DNA from 3 places in the Paenibacillus sp. FSL K6-2862 genome. Region 3 is predicted to be linked to each of the others. Evidence: a T-box and tRNA genes for the amino acid it is inferred to sense, from the RefSeq annotation. Region 3 holds a T-box; the other regions hold tRNA genes.
The links. A T-box is a leader RNA that pairs with one kind of tRNA and senses whether it is charged. The one in region 3 lies ahead of leuS (leucine--tRNA ligase), so its partner is inferred to be a tRNA-Leu.
Positions count from the first base shown of each region.

Region 1: it has a tRNA-Leu gene. The T-box ahead of leuS (leucine--tRNA ligase) is inferred to sense a tRNA for this amino acid. The anticodon was not compared.
Region 2: it has a tRNA-Leu gene. The T-box ahead of leuS (leucine--tRNA ligase) is inferred to sense a tRNA for this amino acid. The anticodon was not compared.

Region 1 is NZ_JBBOSN010000001.1:4,255,682-4,263,067, reverse strand. It holds rRNA gene MHB82_RS19120 (23S ribosomal RNA) at 1-1,330, shown strand, start outside; rRNA gene rrf (5S ribosomal RNA) at 1,466-1,582, shown strand; tRNA gene MHB82_RS19110 (tRNA-Met) at 1,618-1,694, shown strand; tRNA gene MHB82_RS19105 (tRNA-Thr) at 1,701-1,776, shown strand; tRNA gene MHB82_RS19100 (tRNA-Leu) at 1,788-1,868, shown strand; gene MHB82_RS19095 (cupin domain-containing protein) at 2,093-2,875, shown strand; gene MHB82_RS19090 (carboxymuconolactone decarboxylase family protein) at 2,968-3,414, shown strand; gene MHB82_RS19085 (sigma-70 family RNA polymerase sigma factor) at 3,450-4,379, shown strand; gene MHB82_RS19080 (DUF1361 domain-containing protein) at 4,639-5,328, shown strand; gene MHB82_RS19075 (hypothetical protein) at 5,722-6,204, shown strand; gene MHB82_RS19070 (CPCC family cysteine-rich protein) at 6,252-6,806, shown strand; gene MHB82_RS19065 (serine hydrolase domain-containing protein) at 6,852-7,386, shown strand, end outside.
Region 2 is NZ_JBBOSN010000001.1:1,426,951-1,434,336, forward strand. It holds gene MHB82_RS06415 (SprT family protein) at 1-95, shown strand, start outside; tRNA gene MHB82_RS06420 (tRNA-Asn) at 249-324, shown strand; tRNA gene MHB82_RS06425 (tRNA-Ser) at 331-419, shown strand; gene MHB82_RS06430 (ArsR/SmtB family transcription factor) at 530-1,228, opposite strand; gene MHB82_RS06435 (flavin reductase family protein) at 1,379-1,978, shown strand; gene MHB82_RS06440 (MgtC/SapB family protein) at 2,238-2,909, shown strand; gene MHB82_RS06445 (Cof-type HAD-IIB family hydrolase) at 2,941-3,837, opposite strand; gene MHB82_RS06450 (DeoR/GlpR family DNA-binding transcription regulator) at 3,842-4,618, opposite strand; tRNA gene MHB82_RS06455 (tRNA-Glu) at 4,936-5,007, shown strand; tRNA gene MHB82_RS06460 (tRNA-Lys) at 5,097-5,172, shown strand; tRNA gene MHB82_RS06465 (tRNA-Leu) at 5,190-5,272, shown strand; gene MHB82_RS06470 (helix-turn-helix domain-containing protein) at 5,486-5,902, shown strand; gene MHB82_RS06475 (urease accessory protein UreD) at 6,022-6,984, opposite strand; gene ureG (urease accessory protein UreG) at 6,899-7,386, opposite strand, start outside.
Region 3 is NZ_JBBOSN010000001.1:4,877,647-4,885,032, reverse strand. It holds gene yqeK (bis(5'-nucleosyl)-tetraphosphatase (symmetrical) YqeK) at 1-401, shown strand, start outside; gene rsfS (ribosome silencing factor) at 419-766, shown strand; gene MHB82_RS22070 (CvfB family protein) at 763-1,668, shown strand; gene MHB82_RS22065 (class I SAM-dependent DNA methyltransferase) at 1,781-2,551, shown strand; gene MHB82_RS22060 (phosphotransferase family protein) at 2,721-3,677, shown strand; T-box leader at 3,777-4,042, shown strand; gene leuS (leucine--tRNA ligase) at 4,114-6,558, shown strand; gene comER (late competence protein ComER) at 6,539-7,384, opposite strand.

The DNA of each region.
Region 1 (7,386 bases), 620 kb from region 3:
GTCATGATCTCACACTGCCAAGAAAAGCCTCTAGCCAGATGAAGGTGCCCGTACCGCAAACCGACACAGGTAGGCGAGAAGAGAATTCTAAGGCGCGCGGAAGAACTCTCGTTAAGGAACTCGGCAAAATGACCCCGTAACTTCGGGAGAAGGGGTGCCCCGGTAGTGTGAATAGCACGAGGGGGCCGCAGTGAAAAGGCCCAAGCGACTGTTTAGCAAAAACACAGGTCTGTGCGAAGCCGTAAGGCGAAGTATACGGGCTGACGCCTGCCCGGTGCTGGAAGGTTAAGGGGAGCGGTTAGGGAGTAATCCCGAAGCTGTGAACCGAAGCCCCAGTAAACGGCGGCCGTAACTATAACGGTCCTAAGGTAGCGAAATTCCTTGTCAGGTAAATTCTGACCCGCACGAATGGCGTAACGACTTGGGCGCTGTCTCAACGAGAGATCCGGTGAAATTTTAATACCTGTGAAGATGCAGGTTACCCGCGACAAGACGGAAAGACCCCATGGAGCTTTACTGCAGCTTGATATTGAATTTGGGTACGATCTGTACAGGATAGGTGGGAGCCTTTGAAGCATGAGCGCCAGCTTGTGTGGAGGCACCGTTGGGATACCACCCTGATCGTATCTAGGTTCTAACCTGGTGCCCTTAGCGGGTACGGGGACAGTGTCAGGTGGGCAGTTTGACTGGGGCGGTCGCCTCCTAAAGAGTAACGGAGGCGCCCAAAGGTTCCCTCAGAATGGTTGGAAATCATTCGAAGAGTGCAAAGGCATAAGGGAGCTTGACTGCGAGACCTACAAGTCGAGCAGGGACGAAAGTCGGGCTTAGTGATCCGGTGGTACCGCATGGAAGGGCCATCGCTCAACGGATAAAAGCTACCCTGGGGATAACAGGCTTATCTCCCCCAAGAGTCCACATCGACGGGGAGGTTTGGCACCTCGATGTCGGCTCATCGCATCCTGGGGCTGAAGTAGGTCCCAAGGGTTGGGCTGTTCGCCCATTAAAGCGGTACGCGAGCTGGGTTCAGAACGTCGTGAGACAGTTCGGTCCCTATCTGTCGTGGGCGTAGGAAATTTGAGAGGAGCTGTCCTTAGTACGAGAGGACCGGGATGGACGTACCGCTGGTGTACCAGTTGTTCCGCCAGGAGCACCGCTGGGTAGCTATGTACGGACGGGATAAGCGCTGAAAGCATCTAAGCGTGAAGCCCCCCTCAAGATGAGATTTCCCAGTATGTAAGACCCCTTGAAGACGACGAGGTAGATAGGCTGGGGGTGGAAGTGCAGTAATGCATGGAGCTGACCAGTACTAATCGGTCGAGGGCTTATCCAAATTGCAGGTTCTAGTCGCAAATTTCGTTTCGGATCTAGTTTTCAGAGAATAATCTCTGAAATGAAAATCGGTACATCACTCCAATGTGTGTATGATTTTCAGTTCCACAAAATGCATTTGTTACACAAATGCTCGTTTGGTGGCGATAGCGGAGGGGTTCCACACGTACCCATCCCGAACACGACCGTTAAGCCCTCTAGCGCCGATGGTACTTGGACCGAAGGGTCCTGGGAGAGTAGGACGTTGCCAAGCGAAACCCTTTTGGGTGTTTTTAAACTACATAATGTGGCGGCGTAGCTCAGCTGGCTAGAGCGTACGGTTCATACCCGTGAGGTCGGGGGTTCGATCCCCTCTGCCGCTACCATAAAACGCCGGTGTAGCTCAACTGGTAGAGCAACTGACTTGTAATCAGTAGGTTGGGGGTTCAAGTCCTCTCGCCGGCACCATAAAACGACATGCGCGTGTGGCGGAATTGGCAGACGCACTAGACTTAGGATCTAGCGTCTTTGACGTGGGGGTTCAAGTCCCTCCACGCGCATCTCAGCATTGACAGACAGGATCTAGAGTATAAGGTAATCACCTTCCTTTACTCTTGATCCTGTCTGTTTATATTAGAACCCTTGAATTGGCTCAAGGGTTTTTCATGTTTTTATTTGCCCCGAAATCGGCTCCTGCAAAATTGGGCTCACGCATAAATGCCCAGGGCATAAGCTGGCGTATAGGTTTTTACCTAAACCATGAGCGAAGGGCAGGCGTTAAATTTTGGCGACTTCTTATATGGATTATACGTTACCAACCACACAGTTCACGTATGATGTGAACCAGAATCAATTGTTCAAAAAGGATGAAAATAACTACATCAATTCCCTATCAATTAAACAGCTAAATACATTAGGGAATGCATCCCTGCTGGATATTTATTTGAGTACTGGCAATGTCGTTGAACCTCACATACATCAAAATGCAACAGAACTGGTCTATTGTATTAGTGGTTCTGCAGTCGTATCCCTCATTAACCCCTTTACCAACGAGTTATTAAACTTCCCTATTAGTCCTGGCCAAGTAGCGAATGTTCCCCAAGGCTGGTGGCATTATGAAGTTGCGACGGTTGATCAGACTCACCTGCTGGCTATTTTCGATGCTCCGGTCCCAGAAGCGATATTTGGTTCAGACATTCTGCGTCTGACGCCTGCAAGTGTACTGGCCCATACGTATTGTCTGGATGAGAACAAGGTTAAAGAGACTTTAGCTCCTATTCAAAAGACGGTATTCATTGGACCGCCTGCAGATTGTGCAACTCAAGTGTCACCAGCTGCCGATAACATGCCTAAACCAAACAGCCAGCCGAACGTCCAACCAAACATTCAACCAAACGTTCAGCCTTATGTACAGATGCAATACGCGCCAAGTCCGGAATATATTTATCCCGATCCAATGAATCCAACGTATGGGCATCATCCAAATGCTGCTTATGTACCATCAGAGTCAGATTATATGCCGTACACTGTACAGCGTCCTATTATTGGTAATGGTTGGAGATACTAATTATCCTCCATAATTTTTTTATGAAATGAATGTCACAGATTCATCTGTTCATTTGTCTTCAGTATGTACACTACAATACGGAGGCGAATGAGATGACTTTGAGAATGAATTACAGAGCAGCGAATCCGGGGGCTTTCAAGGCATTAATGGCAATGGAGCAGTTTATATCGGGTCAATTTGAAGATAAAGTATTATATGAACTATTAAAAATCAGAGTTTCACAAATCAATGGCTGTGCCTTCTGTCTTGATATGCATGCCAAAGATCTGATGAAGCTGGGTGATTACGCAGATCATATCTTACTGCTTAGCGTTTGGCGCGAAGCTCCTTTATTTACGGAAAAAGAACGTGTTATGCTTGAACTGGCTGAAGCTGTGACCCGTGTTTCTGAACAAGGGGTTCCACTGGAAATTTACAATAAGGTCCGGGAACACTTTAGTGAAGCAGAACTGGTAGATCTGGTTATGGCGATCAATACCATTAACAACTGGAACCGAATCGCAATCACGACAGGCATGTATCCAGGCTGCTTTAATTAAACATTTTAAATACCGCTGCCAGAGGAGGCCTTCATATGAATCCTGATAAACTCACCACTGAACCGGAAGAGTCTTCTCTGGAAGTTGGTGAACTGTATATCCGTTATAAAGCGTATGCGTTCTCCATTGCTTATCGAATGCTTGGGAGTGTAATGGAGGCAGAGGATGTCGTACAGGACTGCTTTGCAGGGCTGCAAAGCAAATCTGACGAGATTATCCGTAATCCCAAATCTTACATTGCCAAACTTGTAGTAAATCGGAGCCTGAATCTGCTGAATTCTGCACGCAATCAAAGAGAACATTATGTTGGTGAGTGGCTTCCGGAGCCGATAGGCGAGGCGCTGGATCTGCCTGAACAAACCTATGAGCAGAAAGAAATGATCTCCTATGCCTATATGGTACTGCTGGAACGTATGACACCCGTGGAGCGGGCTGTATTTGTACTTCGTGAAGCCTTTCAGTATGAGTACCGGGAGATTGCCGATTGGATTGGCAAAACGGAGAGCAATTGCCGTCAAATTTTTAGTCGGGCCAGACGTAACCTGCCGGAGCAACTTCCGGATAAGGTCCAGACCACCACAGATGATGCTACCAAAGAAAAATTGCTCGCGCGTTTCACGACAGCCTTTCTTGCTTATGATGTGACGGCCATGCTCGAACTGCTCTCTGAACAACCAGTATTCACTGCTGACGGTGGTGGGCGGGTACATACGGTGATGAGAACGATGAAGGTTCACAAGGGTGTCCTAGCTCTTCTGACTTCACGGCGTGTGCTTACCCGATTAAGGGAGCGGGAGTGGGTGCCAACCATCATCAATGGAGAAGTGCAGATTGCACTCATGAACAAAGGAGAGGTAAGCGAAGTCATATGCATTCAGTCCGACTTGTCCGGTCAACGAATTGAGGCGGTTTATCTGGTTGTGAATCCAGATAAATTAAGGACCATTGCAGCAGGAGGTCATTGAACGGCAATGGAGAAGAAAAAGTGAACAAATTAAAAGCGGCGTGCTCCTATCAACGGAACAGCCGCTTTTGTGCTATTCAAGTATGGATTCCAGTATTGGCATAATGTTTTTCAAGGGACTTCATAGTAGTACCGAACTCAGATAAATTTGATTCTCACTGATTACGTGGTATGATCCTAATGTGGTGATTGATGCATTTTTTAGGATAAGGATGGAAGTGATCATTCGCAATTTCCGAAAATAAGTGAGGTAGGCACTATTGAGACAGCTGAATTATTTTAAAGTTTTTATTTTCCTAAGCGTAGTTACTGTGGTGACAGTGGGACTGTACTTTGCAGCTGCTGATTGGCTGGACCAACGATATTACCGGTTTCTCATCTGGAATCTGTTTTTGGCTTGGATTCCTTTTGTCTTCTCTTATATATCATATGGCTTCAGTGAATCGAAGTGGAGAGCTGCTCCATGGCTTGCGGTGGCAAGTGGGTTCTTATGGTTGTTGTTTTTCCCGAATGCGTCTTATATCGTAACGGATCTTGTTCATTTGACGGCGAGAAGTTCCCGTTATTATGCTGGCAACGGTCTGGATTATAAGTACTGGTACGATCTGATTGTCTTGCTGATGTTTGTCTGGACAGGTCTGCTGCTTGGTTTTCTGTCCATGTACCAGATCCAAGAGATCATACATCGAAAAATGGGAAATGTGGCATCATGGGTCTTTGTATTGGCGGGTTGTGCGTTGGGAAGTTACGGTGTATTGCTCGGCAGGGTCTACCGACTTAACAGCTGGGATGCATTAACTAATCGTGATGTGCTGTTTAACTTAATGATAGAAAGTATCAGTCGTCCATCGCTTGCGTTTTGCCTGTTTTTTGGCGTATTTATTCTTACCATCTACGTGACGCTGTATTATCTCGTTAACGCAAAGTCTACATATAAAATTGATTATTAACCATCCGGGCTTTCTTCAGATGTAGAGAGACAAAAACATATTGCGATTAATGTCGCTAATACAGCGACTTTTTTATTTTATCGGGAACATTCAACCAGAGGGCTGGATATTTTAGTGGTAAAAACAAACAAAACCAGAAGAAGTAGCGTTTATATTAAATGATATTGTTTCTTAATAAAACTATACTATAGGGAATATCAGTATTCACGTAAGGGGGATTAGTACTTAGTAGGTAAGCATTCAGTTAAACTTTACAAACAGGTTAGCATAGCTATACGGAAAATTGGAATTTTGCAAGAAGGAATACACCCTCATTAAAAAACACATGAAGAGTATTATGCAGTTGAACTATAAGCCGTAAATGGTCCATAGTTGTGATGAAAAGAGGAGAATATGAAAAAATCAGACTGGTTTAAAGTAATCTTGATATTCTCACTGCTCGGGAATTTGGCATTTTTTCAAAATCATGAACGTGCAGGCAGGAAACAAGAAATTAAAAATGAATTATTGAATTCTTCCATTTACAGAGATCTAGCTCAACTTGAAGAGACGATTCAGTACCAAATCGATCATAATTGGCAAAATGAAACCCTCGTTACAGAGAAACTTGATGATGCCCTTGATTCTATTCTCTTAAATCATGGAATGGAGGAAGACAATAAGAAAGACGATACGTTCTGGGCATTGCTCGAGTACTTGGATAAGTTCAAGTATAGTGAAGAACTTTTTGATGTAAGCTTAAATGATGAGCAGCGTGCTAATTTCATTGATTTAGGCGAGAAACTCCGTTCAAACGGGTGGAGCTTTGAAAAGGGGTTTGATCTAAAGTGGGATGTATTTGAATCAAAAGTAAAGGGGCTTATAGCGGAATCTTAATAGGATAGAGAATAGCTACATAGTAAAGGTCTATATGGGGTGATATGGTGTTAAGGAAAGAAGCTATAAAGATAATCATAGAAAATGATATTACTAAACTTACTAGGGATGAACGTGAGGCCATGTTATGGAATTCTTGGGGAATCGATGAACATGACCCTGAGTTTCATTTTTTTTCAAAGGTGCTGCAGGAGGAACTATTAAGTTCAGATGTACCAACACATGATGTAATGGACAACCGGTATAATGAATTGTTATTGAAGGTTACAGAAGGCAGTTTCTACGGAATCCCTAACGAATATTTATCTAAACTCGTCTCAGAGATCGTAGGAAGCCATATTGAGGTTGAAGGCTACGTAGAGAAATTATTACCCTGTCCCTGTTGTCATTACGAAACCTTGGAACAACGAGGGGAATATGATATTTGTCCAGTTTGCTTCTGGGAGGACGATGGTAACAATGAACCAAGCCGGTATAGTGGACCCAACCATATGACCTTGTCAGAAGGTAGGAGTAATTACGAAAAGTATGGAGCTTGCTCTGAAAGAGAAGCTGAATTTGTAACTGCTAACCGTTATGAAATTTATAAAAAGGCAGATTAAGAAGGTATATTTGTTTGGAAAATCAATACAGTAGGTGAATAATAAATGACGAATATAACGGATCTAGCACGTAAAGTGGAAGAAGTAATGAATTCTAATGATTTTTCAGGAGTAGTTCTGTTAAAACAAAACGGACAGACACTCTTGAATCTGAGCCGGGGATACGCAAATCGCAGCGATGAGCTTCTCAATCAGATCGATACCCGATTTGGAATTGCATCAGGGTGCAAAATCTTCACGGCAGTGAGCATATGTCAACTGATTGAACAGGGCAGGCTGTCATATGACACAAAGCTTGTGGATGCATTGAATATTAATTTTTCTCTGTGGAACAAGGAGATTACCATTCATCAATTGCTAACGCACACCTCAGGCATACCGGATTACTTTGACGAAGAGGTCATGGAGGATTTCGCTGAATTGTGGAAAGAACGGCCTGTCTATTCCATGCGGAATGGGAGCGATTTTTTGCCGATGTTCCAGCATCTGCCGATGAAGTCAGCTCCGGGTGAACGTTTCCACTATAATAATGCGGGATTTATCGTTTTAGGCTTAATTGTGGAAGAACAATCGGGACAAC
Region 2 (7,386 bases), 3.5 Mb from region 3:
CAGAATATCTGCGTAAACGAAAAATGGATCCCAAACGTTACAGATGCGGCCGATGTGCCGGCAAGCTGGCTCTTCAAACCATCTCTAACGAGTAGTGTTCATCCTAATGGATATAACCGGCTTGAAGAGGGGATGCAATATACCGGTATGAGCTGTATTTTCTCCCTTTTTTACAGTTAGCAAGAAAGTATAGTTAAGATGTTGACTTGGCTTATTAATCATGATAAATTATGTTTATTCGAGATTATTCCCTGATAGCTCAGTTGGTAGAGCACTCGACTGTTAATCGAGTTGTCACAGGTTCGAGTCCTGTTCGGGGAGCCATTTCTTGGAGAGATACCCAAGTGGCTATAAGGGGACCCTCTGCTAAGGGGTTAGACTGCGTAAGCGGTGCGAGGGTTCGAATCCCTCTCTCTCCGTATTGAATACACGAATAGAATCCCCTTCACATGGACCGTTGATCGGTTCGTTGTGAAGGGGATTTTTTGGTGTAGATCTTCCTTTGGTGAGAGCTGCAACGTAAACCTGCCTACAGCGAGATTCCCAAAACCTCGTATAAACCCTTCTTGCCAGCATCCGTAACTTCAACAGAGCGGCTGCCAGGCTTCTTCCGGGTCCACTCGAGCTGCGAAAGTCTGCGTTCCAATTGTTCGCCCAGCAGTCCGGATATGTGGTGACGCCGCTCGCTCCAGTCCAGACATTTGCGGGCGATGGCACGTCTTGATCCCGGTTTAACCTGAAGATCAATGCCGAATGAAGTAAACCATTGTCTTCCTTTCTCTGTAATGTGATAATCCTTGGCCTGATCTGCTTCAGGCTCCAGTAGATATTCCTCCCGCAACAATGCATCGCACAGTGCAATCCCAAGCTTACCAGCAAGGTGTCCATAACAGGTACGAGCAAAGCTAAGATGCTGGAGCTGATTGGACTGTTTGAGTGACCTCACCTGAACAGGAGGGGCGATACTGCCCATCGTTTCAATCAGAAAGGCAATCTCCTGGCCAGCCAACCGGAAGTATCGATGCCGGCCTTGCCGTTCAACAACTAGCAGCCCGCCTTCTACAAGTTTGGCAAGGTGGTTGCTCGCGGTTTGAGGTGTGACACCAGCCATATAGGCAAGCTCGCCTGCAGGCAGGGCCTGTCCACCCAGTAGTGCTTCGAGAAAGACAGCGCGACTCGGATCGGCAATTAATGACGCGATAACAGATATATTTGGATATGCATTCATACTTCGATGATACTTGAACTGTTGGCGTATTACAATTGGGACAGGCCACCGCAGACTTCAAACATTGAGGGGCCAAGTATGTGAGACAGGAGATGGAGCAAACCAATGAATTTCGAAAACGCGAGTAAACGATCTGCTGAGGAGGTAGTAATGGACCAGCATGAGACAATTAACCCAAGCATTTTATATTATGGAACACCCGTACTTCTCTTGAGCACCTTAAACGAGGATGGGTCAACGAACCTGTCGCCATTGTCCTCTTCCTGGGCGTTGGGAGATTGTCTTGTTCTCGGCTTGGGCATCCAGGGAAAAGCCTATGAGAACTTGAAAAGACATCCTGAATGTGTCATAAATTTGCCGGATGCGTCCATGTGGAGAGCAGTCGAATCTCTGGGGCGTTATACGGGTACATATCCGGTTCCTGAGGAGAAAAGACAGATGGGCTATGAATTTTGTTCGGAGAAATTTGAAGCAGCCGGGTTAACCGCTCAGGATTCGCTTCGGGTTAAACCTCTGAGAATAGCCGAGTGTCCGCTTCAGATTGAGGCATCTGTACAGCATATCCGTACCCCAGAGCATACGCCTTTTATGGCTGTAGTCGAAGTGAAATCGCTGGAGGTACATGCACATAAGAAGCTTATATCTGGACTGAATAAAATTGATCCGGCAAAGTGGAACCCGTTAATCTATAATTTCCGCCATTATTACGGATTAGGAGAGCGACAAGGGGAGAACTTCCGAGCTGAATAGGTATCGCTGGAAACAGAAAGGATAGAATCATACCATTTTTGTAATTATGGGTAATAAGAGAAATTTAAGTGGAGGCCGTACAGGTCTCTTTTTTTTGTGCCTACTGAAATAGAAGGAAGTTGCTGTGTGGATTAATTATTGGAGAGGAAATGGGTAAATAGTAAAGAAGGATACATGTAAGCATATACATAAGCATATTGCATTAATTCAGTAAGTGAAGGTCCATCTGCAAAATGCTGACATAAGAGAGGTGATGAGAATGGAAATGGAATACTTGATGCGAGTTCTCATAGCGGGGATCTGCGGGGTCCTTATCGGGTATGAACGCAAAAACCGGATGAAAGAAGCGGGAATACGGACTCATTTTGTGGTCGCTGTTGGTGCAGCGTTAATGATGATTGTCTCAAAGTATGGATTTCAGGATCAGGCAGGCTGGGCTAATCTGTCGCTTGATCCTTCCCGGATTGCAGCACAGGTGGTTAGTGGTGTGGGCTTTATTGGGGCCGGTATGATCTTCACGCAGCGCCATACCGTCCGGGGATTGACGACAGCCGCTGGTATCTGGGCAACGGCAGGCATGGGACTGGCTGTAGGTGCTGGACTCTATTGGACGGGAGCAGGTGTAACCCTGCTGATCGTGCTCGCACAGATGCTGCTGCATCGGCCGACACGCTGGCTGGTTTCCGCGAGAACAGAAACGTTAACCATTCGCCTGGAGCAGGAAGCAGACAGCCTGAAAGCCATATTGGCACTGCTGGGGCAGGAAAAGATTTCGGTCATCGGATTCAGGACGGAACAACAAACAAGCACAGGCTCGGCTCAGGAGACTGTGCTTGAATTCACCGTTCAGATGCCCGGGTCCTTCCGGGGAGAACAGTTGATTGTGCTGCTGCAGGATGTGCCGCATGTGAGATCATTCGAGTTAAAGTGAGAGCTCGTGCGATTTCCTGACAGGACCGAATTTATTGACCGCCTTCAGCAACGATTTCGGGCCGGGAGATCGGTTTGCCGTCCAGTACAGAGTGAATGGCATGGGCTACACCGTGTTCCACATTGGTCAATGTTATAGCTTTGGCAAGGGCTTGAATCTCCGGTTCACCATTGCCCATGGCGATGCCGAGTCCGGCCATTTTCAACATGGAAACATCATTGAAATTGTCGCCGATAGCTGCCGTATCTTCCATGGAGACATTGAGATGGGCTGCCAGTTTAGTGAGAGCATTGCCTTTGGACACATCGGGATGCTGCATTTCGAAATTGTGTTCAGAGGATACCACCATTGCGACATCCGATCTGGAGGCAAAGTAGGCTCTTCCTTTCTGCAATTGATCCGGGTCAAGTGAGAAAGCCATAATGTTGTAAATGTAAGCTTCTGCAGGAATCTCCTGATGGGAATGAACGCGATGGTAGTCTTTCTTGTCGTAATGCTTCTTAACGGCGCGAATCAGGCGCTCAACGTCCTCGCCAGGACTTGTTCCCAGGATACGGTCCATCTCGGCAAGCATCGTATCATGGCTGCTGATTGGGGCGTATATTCCCTGCTGAGTGGACGCTTCATAATAGCACTCATGATCTTCGAGCCACTGCATGACTGATGCTGCTGTCTCACGTTCGAGCGGAAGATGATACAGACGGTTCCCTTCAGCGTCATGAATCGTGGCACCATTGGACCCAATGACAGGAGTGTTAATCCCGCCTTCTTGGCAAATGCCGACAACGTCCGAATAGACGCGTCCCGTTGCAATTGTAACTTTTAATCCTTCTTGCTGGGCCCGGTGAATAGCGGCTGCATTTTCCGGGCTAATCTGACTGTCTCTGTTTAGCAGTGTTCCATCCAAATCCGTAGCAAATAATTTCATCACCTTACAACTCCTTATCTTCTGTTGGTTCAGGAATGAGAATCTCAACCTGTTGTTCATTCAAAAAGTTACGCCATTCGTCTGATGGCCATTGGTCGGTAATCAGTACATCAATCAGTGACCAGTCGGCAAAACGGTACCCGTAACGTTTATCAAATTTGGAATGATCTGCGAGCACGAAGACTTCTTTGGCCGCCTGCATCATTTTTTGCTTAATCTTGCCTTCTTCTTCGGAAGCACTGAATCCATCCATCGTAATCCCGCCAATACCGATAAAGGCTTTATCCACGTAATAATGAGAGAGTGTTTCGATCACCGAGGCGCCGTAAACATAACGTTGTTCCTTGTCGACTTTGCCGCCAAGTAAACGAATATGGACAGCCGAGTGATTGGAGAGAAGATCTGCGGAATGAATGGAATTGGTGATGACTGTACATGACTTTCCATTCAGATGCTCAGCACAAGCCTGCACCGTCGTGGAAGAATCCAAAATGATGTTTTCACCTTGGCGGACCATGGCTGCAGCGAGTTTGCCTATAGCCCTTTTTTCTTCCGAAACATGGAGCAGGCGATCCTTGTATGAGATATATTCACGGGGAGGAGAGGGGAGGATGGCGCCGCCCCGTGTTCGGATAATGGCGTCTTGTTCTTCCAGCTTAATCAGATCCCTTCGAGCCGTGTCCCGTGAGACGTCAAAAAGGGTAACGATCTCGTCTGCCGAGATCCGGTTGTGTTTGCGAAGATGTTCAATAATCAGCTGCATTCGTTCTTCCTGAAACAATCATGCCGCCTCCTTACTAATGAGTGACCGTACTACTGATAACCTAATTATAAGTATTTGTAATTTGATTTGCAATATTTTAAGTGAACATAAGTTTTTATAAGTGTTTTGATATTACTTTAACATGATTTAATGATTCTGATGACATTGATATGAAATTCAGATCTCTCAGATGGTAGAGCCAGTTAAACGAGCCTAAATTTTATTGAAAAATGATCTTTAAAAAACGCTAGATAAAAAAATAAAAAAGTGTTGCACTATTTTTATGTGGTGTGGTATACTCATTCTTGTCGCCAAGAAAGACAACTCGTTAACAAGGCCCGTTGGTCAAGGGGTTAAGACACCTCCCTTTCACGGAGGTAACAGGGGTTCGAATCCCCTACGGGTCATATCTTCACCACCTTTTTAATAAGGAAACCTCGCAAGTCATTGTTCTTAAAACAAGAGATGATATGGCACATCGGTGAAGTTACAGCAAGAGCCATTAGCTCAGTTGGTAGAGCACCTGACTTTTAATCAGGGTGTCGAAGGTTCGAGCCCTTCATGGCTCACCATTTATACATTTGAATATGCGGTCGTGGTGGAATGGCAGACACGCTATCTTGAGGGGGTAGTGGGTGTATACCCGTGGAGGTTCGAGTCCTCTCGACCGCATTACATGTAAACGTTAAGGGAATAGACTCTCGTGGATATCCATGAGAGTTTATTTTTATTTTTTTCATATATCTATGTGAAAACTGCTCATGGATGAAGAAGGGCTGAGGATTAATATCTGTTGTGGTATAATTGTCTATATAATGTTGCCGGAGAATTACGTTATGGTGCAAGATATGGATTTTAGATATTATGGTTGGAAGGCGGTCCTGTATGCAGTCGATATATGAGCGAATTGAACACCTGATTGCCGAGCGAGGGATGACAAAGAAAGCATTCTGTCAACAACTGAAGATCAGCACCGGGAATCTGGGTGATTGGAAACGTGGAAAGTCGATTCCAAGCACGAATAAATTGATTGAGATCGCTGCGTTTTTTGATGTGAGTCTGGACTGGCTCATGATTGGACGTCCATCCAAGGAAGCGATGGTACGGGAAAAACGGGAGGATTATTTTTTTGGCGTGTTGCGGCAATTGGATTGCCAGGAGAGTGAATTATCAACCGAAGAGCAGTCTTTTATCAGCGAATATATTGAATTTACCCGTTATCGCAAGTCCAAGGAAAGTAGAAATGCTGCTGACTTTCGATATAAAGAAGATGATAAACCTGAAACGGATGAATCGATCTAATGCAAAACCTCTGAATCAATCCGGATGATTTCCGGAAATGTTCAGAGGTTTTTTTTGTATTCATGTGAGATGATTGTAGTCGTCTTCATCTCTGACTTCATCAAATTATGATGTGCAGTTCATTTGCGAAACGTAAGATTCTCGTTGCCTAACAGCTGCGGTCGAATGGTGTTCCAAATGTGCAGGCATTGTTCCTGAAGTTCCCAGGCAGCCATGCCGAGCAAACGGACGCCGATCCCTCCGCTCGCGAGCAGGCTTGCACCAGCGAGCATTCGACCATCCGGAGGCAGTGCAGACCTGATGTTTTCCAGTTCCGCTGTCCCCAGTCCAGGAGCGATCATCCACAGGGCCGCAGTATGGGTGAAATCCAGCAATGCAGCTGATTTTTGTGGATCATCGCGTGAAGGTTCCATTCCGAATCGGTCCCACACAGCAAGCTGGTCCCCTTGCCATATTTCGGTTGAATTTCGATATTTGCTGAACTCAAAAGCCTCACCCCTGTGAATTCGTCCGGCTGACCAAACATCCGCATAAGCGAGAATAGCCTGTTCTTCCAGATGGAAGGTGGCGGTAAGCGAAGAAGAACTACCTTTGAATGGGATTACACATTCCGGGAAGTATTCTAGCACAGCACCTTTCCTGATCTGGAAGTGATGGTTGACCGACGAGGGAAGTGAAGGCGTAGGATGAAGGCGTGTCGCTGATGTACTGCTCAGCATCACATGGGTGCCTTCACCCAAATGCCACTCGGAATGATAATGATCCCCGTTAAGAACACCGGGAGAGACGTCTGATGTGTAGAGGCATAACCCATTGCTGTTCCCCGGTGGGCGAAAGGAGCGACTGAACCGGAGAGGTGCGCTATAATAACGATCTGTCATGATCGTACGTCCCTCTTGAAGGGCAAATGTGGCTCGAAGCTCGCTGCGTCGTATCACCGCTCCTTCAGCACGAATGCCCAACTTCATTTCGGCTCCTTCTGATACGGGGGATGAATTAATGGCTGTGGGCTGAGCCGTGGTCATGGCTGTGTGAATGCAGATGCGCAGCGGCTGCATCGTCATCCATGTATTGGTGCTCAAGCCAGTGAATGATCTCGGATACACCCTCACCGCTCATGAGATTCGACATCACATATGGGCGACCTTCGCGTACCCGCTCGGTATCATCCTTCATCACCTGTAAACTTGCGCCAACATAAGGTGCAAGGTCTGTTTTGTTGATCAGCAGCAGGTCTGAGCGGGTAATGCCTGGACCGCCTTTGCGAGGCAGTTTTTCCCCTTGGGCAACGTCAATGATGTAGATGAACACATCTGCAAGTTCCGGACTGAATGCAGCAGAGAGGTTATCGCCGCCGCTCTCAATGAAGATTAATTGCAGATCAGGAAAACGCTCGACCAATTCGTCTACGGCTTCAAAATTCATTGAGGCATCTTCTCGAATGGCTGTATGCGGACATCCGCCTGTTTCAACGCCAATAATGC
Region 3 (7,386 bases):
AGTACTGGCCTGTATCCGAGATGGAAGCGGTCATCCGTGAAAACGGATTGAACGAAGAACTCTTACTGCATGACAAGCAGCTCTGGCACTCTGAAGTGGGTGCTTTTGTGGCACAGCGCGATTATGGTATTGATGACCCGGAAATCATTAACGCAATCCGCTGGCATACTTCCGGGCGTGTAGGTATGAGTCTGCTCGATAAGGTCGTATGTCTTGCTGACTATATTGAACCGGGAAGAGATTTCCCAGGCGTAGATCACATTCGTGAGCAGGCAGAGCGCAGCTTGGAAGAGGGACTGATTGCCGGTTTCGATTCCACGATCAGCTTGCTGATCTCGCAGCGCCGCGTCATTTATCCGCTAACGATGTTGTCGCGGAATGATCTGATTGCACACTTATAAAATATGGAGGTTGGTTCATGACAGTATCATCGAAAGAACTTATGAATATGGCGGTAACCGCCGCTGACGATAAAAAGGCATCGAACATTGTAGCACTCGATCTGAAAGGCATCTCTCTGGTTGCAGACTATTTCGTAATCTGTCACGGTAATTCCGATACACAGGTACAGTCCATTGCAACAGAAATTCGCAAACAGGCACATGCAGCTGGCGTTAACATTAAAGGAATCGAGGGCATGGATTCCGCACGTTGGGTGCTGATGGATATGGGCGACGTGGTTGTGCATATTTTCCATCGTGATGAGCGCGAATATTACAACATTGAACGGCTATGGTCTGACGCCAAAGTGGTGGAAACGGTATGAGTTTGATTGCAGGCACGGTCGTCTCCCTGCCGGTTGATCGTGAAGTATCGCCTTTTGGCTACTTTTTGACGACAGGATCGGAAGATGTACTGCTTCACTATACGGAACTCACACGGGATGTCAAAATCGGGGAGACGCTCGAGGTCTTTTTGTTCTTTGATACAGAGGACCGTTTGGCAGCAACCATGAAAAAACCATATCTCACTCTGGGCGAAATGGCACGACTGGTTGTGGCTGATATACACCCACGCCTTGGCTGTTTCCTGGAGATGGGACTTGGACGGCAGCTGCTGCTCCCTATCCGTGAATTGCCCGAATTGGAAGAACTACGTCCACACGTGGGCGATGAAGTTTTTGTTATTATGGAACATGACAAGCAGGGACGTCTTCGTGCCAAATTGGCCGGGGAACGTGAGCTTGCTCCCCTGTCATTCCACGCTCCAACATCATGGTTGAACGAATGGGTGGAAGCTACGGTGTACAAACCTTTGCAGATGGGTACTTTTGTGCTTGTAGAAGGCGGAGTACTTGGCTTCGGTGCTATCGGCATGATTCATTCATCTGAGCGCAACAGAATGCTGCGGCTGGGTGAAAAGGTGAAGTGTCGGGTAACGCTGGTTCGTGAAGACGGGCGTGTTAACCTGGCCATGTCCCCTCGCAAAGAGGTAGGCCGTAACGAAGATGCGGACAAACTTCTGGCGTTTATGAAAGAGCGCCCTACGGGCGGTATGCCTTATTCGGATGCCACTCCACCGGATATCATCAAGCAGCGCTTTGGAATCAGCAAGTCTGCTTTTAAGCGTGCTTTGGGCAAGCTGATGAAAGACGGACTGGTGACGCAGAAGGAAAACTGGACGTACTTGGCGGAATCAGCTCCCAAGGATTCAAGTGAAAACAAGTAATCGTTAACGACATATTGGAACGAAGGAAGGCAGGGCAAGGCTGGGTGAACTCCGGACGCCCCTGCTTTTTCTTTTGGAATCGGAAAATGAAATTGAAAGTGCGGTGCCTGACATGTCTTACCGTAAATTTGCTTATGTGTACGATGAATTAATGGAAGATATGCCTTATCCGGACTGGATAAGGTTTGCAAGAACAGCCTGGGAGCAGCACGGCATGCCGAAGAGTGTAGCCGAGCTTGGATGCGGGACGGGATCCATTACGATCCCACTGGTCAACTCGGGGTTTGAAGTGACGGGCATTGATCTGTCTGCGGATATGTTATCTGTGGCGCGAAGTAAAATGGAGGGAACCCCACAAGGTCATCGATTGTATCGTGAAGGCAGTGTCCGGTGGGTTCAGCAGGATATGCGGGATTGGAGAGTACCCGAACCGGTAGATTCAGTAATTTCATTCTGTGACTGCATTAATTATTTGCTGGAAAAGGAAGATGTCATTCGTACGTTCCAGCGTACCTACGAGATGCTCAAGCCGGAAGGGACATTCCTGTTTGATGTACACCATCCAGACACCTTGATCCGCTATGAAGAAGAGCAGCCTTTTGTCCTGGATGAACGCTCCGTATCCTATATCTGGACCTGCGACATGGATCGTGAACGGTGTGAGATTGAGCATCATCTCAGCATTTTCTCCCGGGTGGATGACGGCGGCAAGGACATGTACCAGCGGTTCGAAGAGGTTCACGTTCAGCGTGCATACGATCCGGACTGGATGAAGCTGGAACTGACCAAAGCTGGATTCAGGAATGTCCGTGTATATGCTGATTTCACATGGAAAGAAGCTGGAGAAGGCGCGCAGCGGCTATTTTACGTCGCGGTGAAATAGAATTGCAGATAGAGAACCGTCCTAGTAACAGTGAGGGCGGTTTTTTCCTGTTTTTATGATGAAATGCATTGTCATCAAGGGTGAAGAGAGCCATAATGGACGAAGGTGGAAAACGCTTACCGGGTCTCTATGAATAGAATTCGTATTGCTAAAAAAAGGTGGTGCAGAAGTGGAAAGTACATACAAAACAAGGCTGACATCAGAACAGCTGAATGCAATTGCCAAGCAACATTTTAATACAGGCATCCAGGAATACAGGGAAATGATTGACGGATGGGCCAACCATGCTTATTACATCTCGCTCGGCAACGGGCAAGAGGTAGTGCTCAAAATCGCTCCTTCCAAGGTTGGTAAACCGTTGCGCTGTGAGCAGGATCTCCTGATGGCAGAAGTTCAGGCACTGCGTCTCGTGGGAGAGCTTCGAGATGTACCGGTTCCCCGTGTATTGGCGTGTGATACAACATGCAGTCTTGCTCCGGCGGAGTACTTTATGATGGAATATATGCCTGGCAAGCCTTATAACAAGGTCAAAGATCAGTATAGTTCAGCAGAGCAGGCAGAGATTGAAGAGCAGCTTGGTGCATTTAATCGCCGGATCAACGAGATCAAAGGTGAAAAGTTTGGTTATTTTTCAGAAAAGAAACCAAAGTATAACACCTGGAAGGAAGCATTTCTGAGTCTGATGGATGATCTGCTCACCGACGGAAGAGAGGCTGGCGTAAAACTTCCTATGGATTATGATAAGCTTGCCCAATTGATTAGGGAGAAATCGGATGTGTTGAGTGATGTCAACGAGCCGGTACTCATTCACTGGGATCTGTGGGATGGCAATGTATTTGTGGAACAGGGGCGAATTACAGCCATTATTGATTTTGAGCGCTGCCTTTGGGCGGATCCCCTGATGGAGCACTACTTCAGTCATTTTAATTATACAAAAGGGTTTGTGAAGGGTTATGGTAGGGCCATCACAACCGATAGTGAACGAAAACGAAGAAGCTTGTATGATCTGTATTTTGATCTGATTTTGTGGATTGAATGCGAATATCGACAATATGATAACAAGGAACACATTCAGTGGGCAATTAATAACTTGGAAGAAGGAATCAAGCGATTTCGATTGTCCTAGGCCGAATGGGGAAGAACGGCATTATTTATAGTCAGTCAACAAACCAAGCAATATTGACTTTAGTCGTGCTTTTTTATATAATGGTCCCGATATTGTATACATATTTCGATGATAAGGAACAGTAGTGGGTCCTGTACATGACAGAGAGTCGGCGGTTGGTGCAAGCCGATTGACAGTATTTCACGAACTCGCCTTGGAGAAATGCGGTGATTACACCATCCTGTGCTTGAATGTCTGGCATTTCGTTCAGGAATGGAAATCCGCATCGGTTAACCGCCGTTACAGGTCCAAAGGGAGTGGATGACGAAGCACGTTCGTCCGCTAACTAGGGTGGTACCACGGGAATTCAACCTCTCGTCCCTAGCGCTGCAAACGCTATGGATGCTGAGGTTTTTTTGTTGCAATAAAAGTGAATGACCAAGAGGAGGAACAATAGATGAGTGAGAATCACCAGCCGAAGCACGGCTATCAGCCGCAGGTTATGGAGAAAAGTTGGCAGCAGTACTGGGATGAGAACAAAACGTTTAAAACAGGTGAGGACCCAGGTAAACCGAAGTTTTATGCACTCGACATGTTCCCCTATCCATCCGGTTCAGGTCTGCACGTAGGTCACCCGGAAGGGTATACGGCAACGGACATCGTTTCCCGTTTCAAACGTATGCGTGGTTATAATGTGCTGCATCCGATGGGCTGGGATGCTTTCGGTTTGCCTGCTGAGCAGCACGCTCTGGACACGGGCGAGCACCCGCGGGAAATAACATTCCGCAACATCGACAATTTCCGTCGTCAAATCAAGTCTCTTGGTTTCTCGTACGACTGGGATCGTGAGATCAGCACAACAGACCCTGAATACTATAAATGGACACAATGGATCTTCATCCAGCTGTACAAAAAAGGTCTGGCATATGTAGATGAAGTGCCGGTTAACTGGTGTGAAGCGCTGGGTACGGTACTGGCTAACGAAGAGGTTATCGACGGCAAAAGTGAGCGCGGTGGTCATCCGGTTGTGCGCAAACCGATGCGTCAATGGGTACTGAAAATCACGGAATATGCTGAGCGCTTGTTGGAAGATCTGGAAGAGCTGGATTGGTCCGAGAGCATCAAGGATATGCAGCGCAACTGGATTGGGAAATCCACAGGTGCAGAGGTAGTATTTGCCATTGAGGGCAGTGAAGAAGTTATTAAAGTGTTTACAACACGGGCGGATACCTTGTTCGGTGCAAGCTTTGCCGTTCTTGCTCCTGAGCATGAATTGGTCGATGCAATTACGACAGCGGAACAGCGTGAAGCCATTAAGGCTTATCAGGAGCAGGCTTCTCGCAAGAGTGATCTGGAACGTACGGATCTGGCCAAAGAAAAAACCGGCGTATTCACTGGTGCCTATGCGATCAATCCGGTTAATGGTGCAAAACTGCCTATCTGGATTGCGGATTATGTGCTCGCAGGATACGGTACAGGAGCGGTTATGGCGGTTCCAGGTCATGATGGTCGCGACTGGGAATTTGCGAAACAGTTCGGTCTGGACATCATTGAAGTTATCCAGGGTGGGGACGTAACACAAGAGGCATATGCCGGCGACGGACCACATGTGAACTCCGACTTCCTGAACGGACTGAATAACGAAGAAGCGATTGCGAAAATGATCGCATGGTTGGAAGAGAGTGGTAAAGGGCAAGGGAAAACAACGTATCGCCTGCGCGATTGGTTGTTCAGTCGCCAGCGTTACTGGGGTGAGCCGATTCCAATTCTGCACTTGGAAGATGGCACAATGAAAACTGTACCGGAAGATCAACTTCCTTTGCTGCTGCCGGATATCGACCAGATCAAACCTTCAGGTACGGGGGAATCGCCACTGGCGAACGTAACGGATTGGGTTAATACGGTGGACCCAGAAACGGGAATGAAAGCACGCCGCGAGACCAATACGATGCCACAATGGGCGGGAAGCTGCTGGTACTATCTGCGCTTTATCGATCCACACAACGACAAAGAGCTGATCTCCAAAGAGAAACAGCAGCAGTGGTTGCCGGTTGACCTGTACATTGGGGGAGCCGAGCATGCCGTGCTTCACCTGCTGTATGCTCGTTTCTGGCACAAAGTGTTGTATGATCTGGGCGTGGTGAATACCAAGGAGCCATTCCACAAATTGGTGAACCAGGGTATGATTCTGGGAACCAATAACGAGAAAATGAGTAAATCCCGTGGTAATGTCATTAATCCGGATGAAATTGTGAATGAATTCGGAGCCGATACATTGCGTCTCTATGAGATGTTTATGGGACCTCTGGAAGCTACAAAACCGTGGAACGCTAACGGGGTAGAGGGCATGTACCGCTTCCTGTCACGCGTATGGCGTCTCTTCATCAACGAGGACACTGGAGCAATCAACGATAAGATTACTGTGGATGGCGGAACGGAAGAATTCAAACGTACAGCTCACAAAACGATCAAAAAGGTTACGGATGATCTGGAACATCTGCGTTTCAACACAGCGATCAGCCAGTTGATGATCTTCATCAATGATGCTTACAAAGCCGATACATTGCCACGTGAAGCGATGGAAAACTTTGTACAGCTCTTGTCCCCGCTGGCACCGCACATGGCGGAAGAATTGTGGAGCCGTCTTGGACACGAAGGAGGAATCTCCTACGTAGCTTGGCCGGAGTATGATGAATCCATGACAGTAGATGCTGAAGTGGAGATTGTTGTACAGGTCAACGGCAAAATCGTGACTCGTACAACGATTGCCAAAGATCTCGATGCACAAGGCATGCAAGACTTTACAATGGAACTGGCGCCTGTCAAACAGGCTCTGGAAGGCAAGACCATTCGCAAGGTCATTGCCGTTCCAGGCAAACTTGTTAATATTGTTGCCGGTTAATTTCACCGGCTCTAAATACTTCATCCAGCTTCAACAAGTCTTCTTCGTACTTGTCGTGGGTTGTATGGATAAGGCTGTCAAATACACCGTCCAGGCTGTTTTTCATTAAAGCAAGTGCCTGGGCGGTAATGCCACCGGGAACGGCAACGCGAGCCTGGAGCTCTTGGGGTGTATATCCTCCTTCCGTCAGCAGCTTGCCTGTTCCGAGGAGCATTTCACCTGCAAGAGCGCAGGCGTCTGCGCGTTTGATCCCTGTTAGTTTGACGGCACTCTCGATCCATTGTTCCAGGAAGAAGGATATGAATGCAGGTCCGCAGCTGGAAAAGTCGGATGTGATCCGCGTGCAGGCTTCATCGACTTGGTAAGGTCTGCTGAAGTGACTGAGAAGTCCCTCCAGAACGGATCGGTCTTCAGGGGTCATGCGTTCGCCATGAATGCACAGGGATGCTCCGCTGCCGACCTGGTGTGTAACGCTGGGGATGATCTTGGAGACTTTGCAAGGAAGTGAAGATTCCAGATGGCGCAGCTGCACGGGACTCGTAATCGAGACGATGATGTGATTGGAATTTACAACAGGCAGAATGTCGTCAATAACATGCTTGAATTCGAGTGGTTTCACGCATAAAAATATGATGTTGCTTCGGATGACAGTTTCCCGATTGCTCTGTGATTCATGCAGTCCGGGATAACGGAGGGATAACTGACGCACTTTGGAAGGGGTCCGATTACTTGCGGCGATCTGCCGGGGCTCGAGTGCTCCGGATTGAATCAAGGCATAGATCAGCAGGCTTCCCATGCTGCCGGTTCCGATAAATCCAACCTTCATTG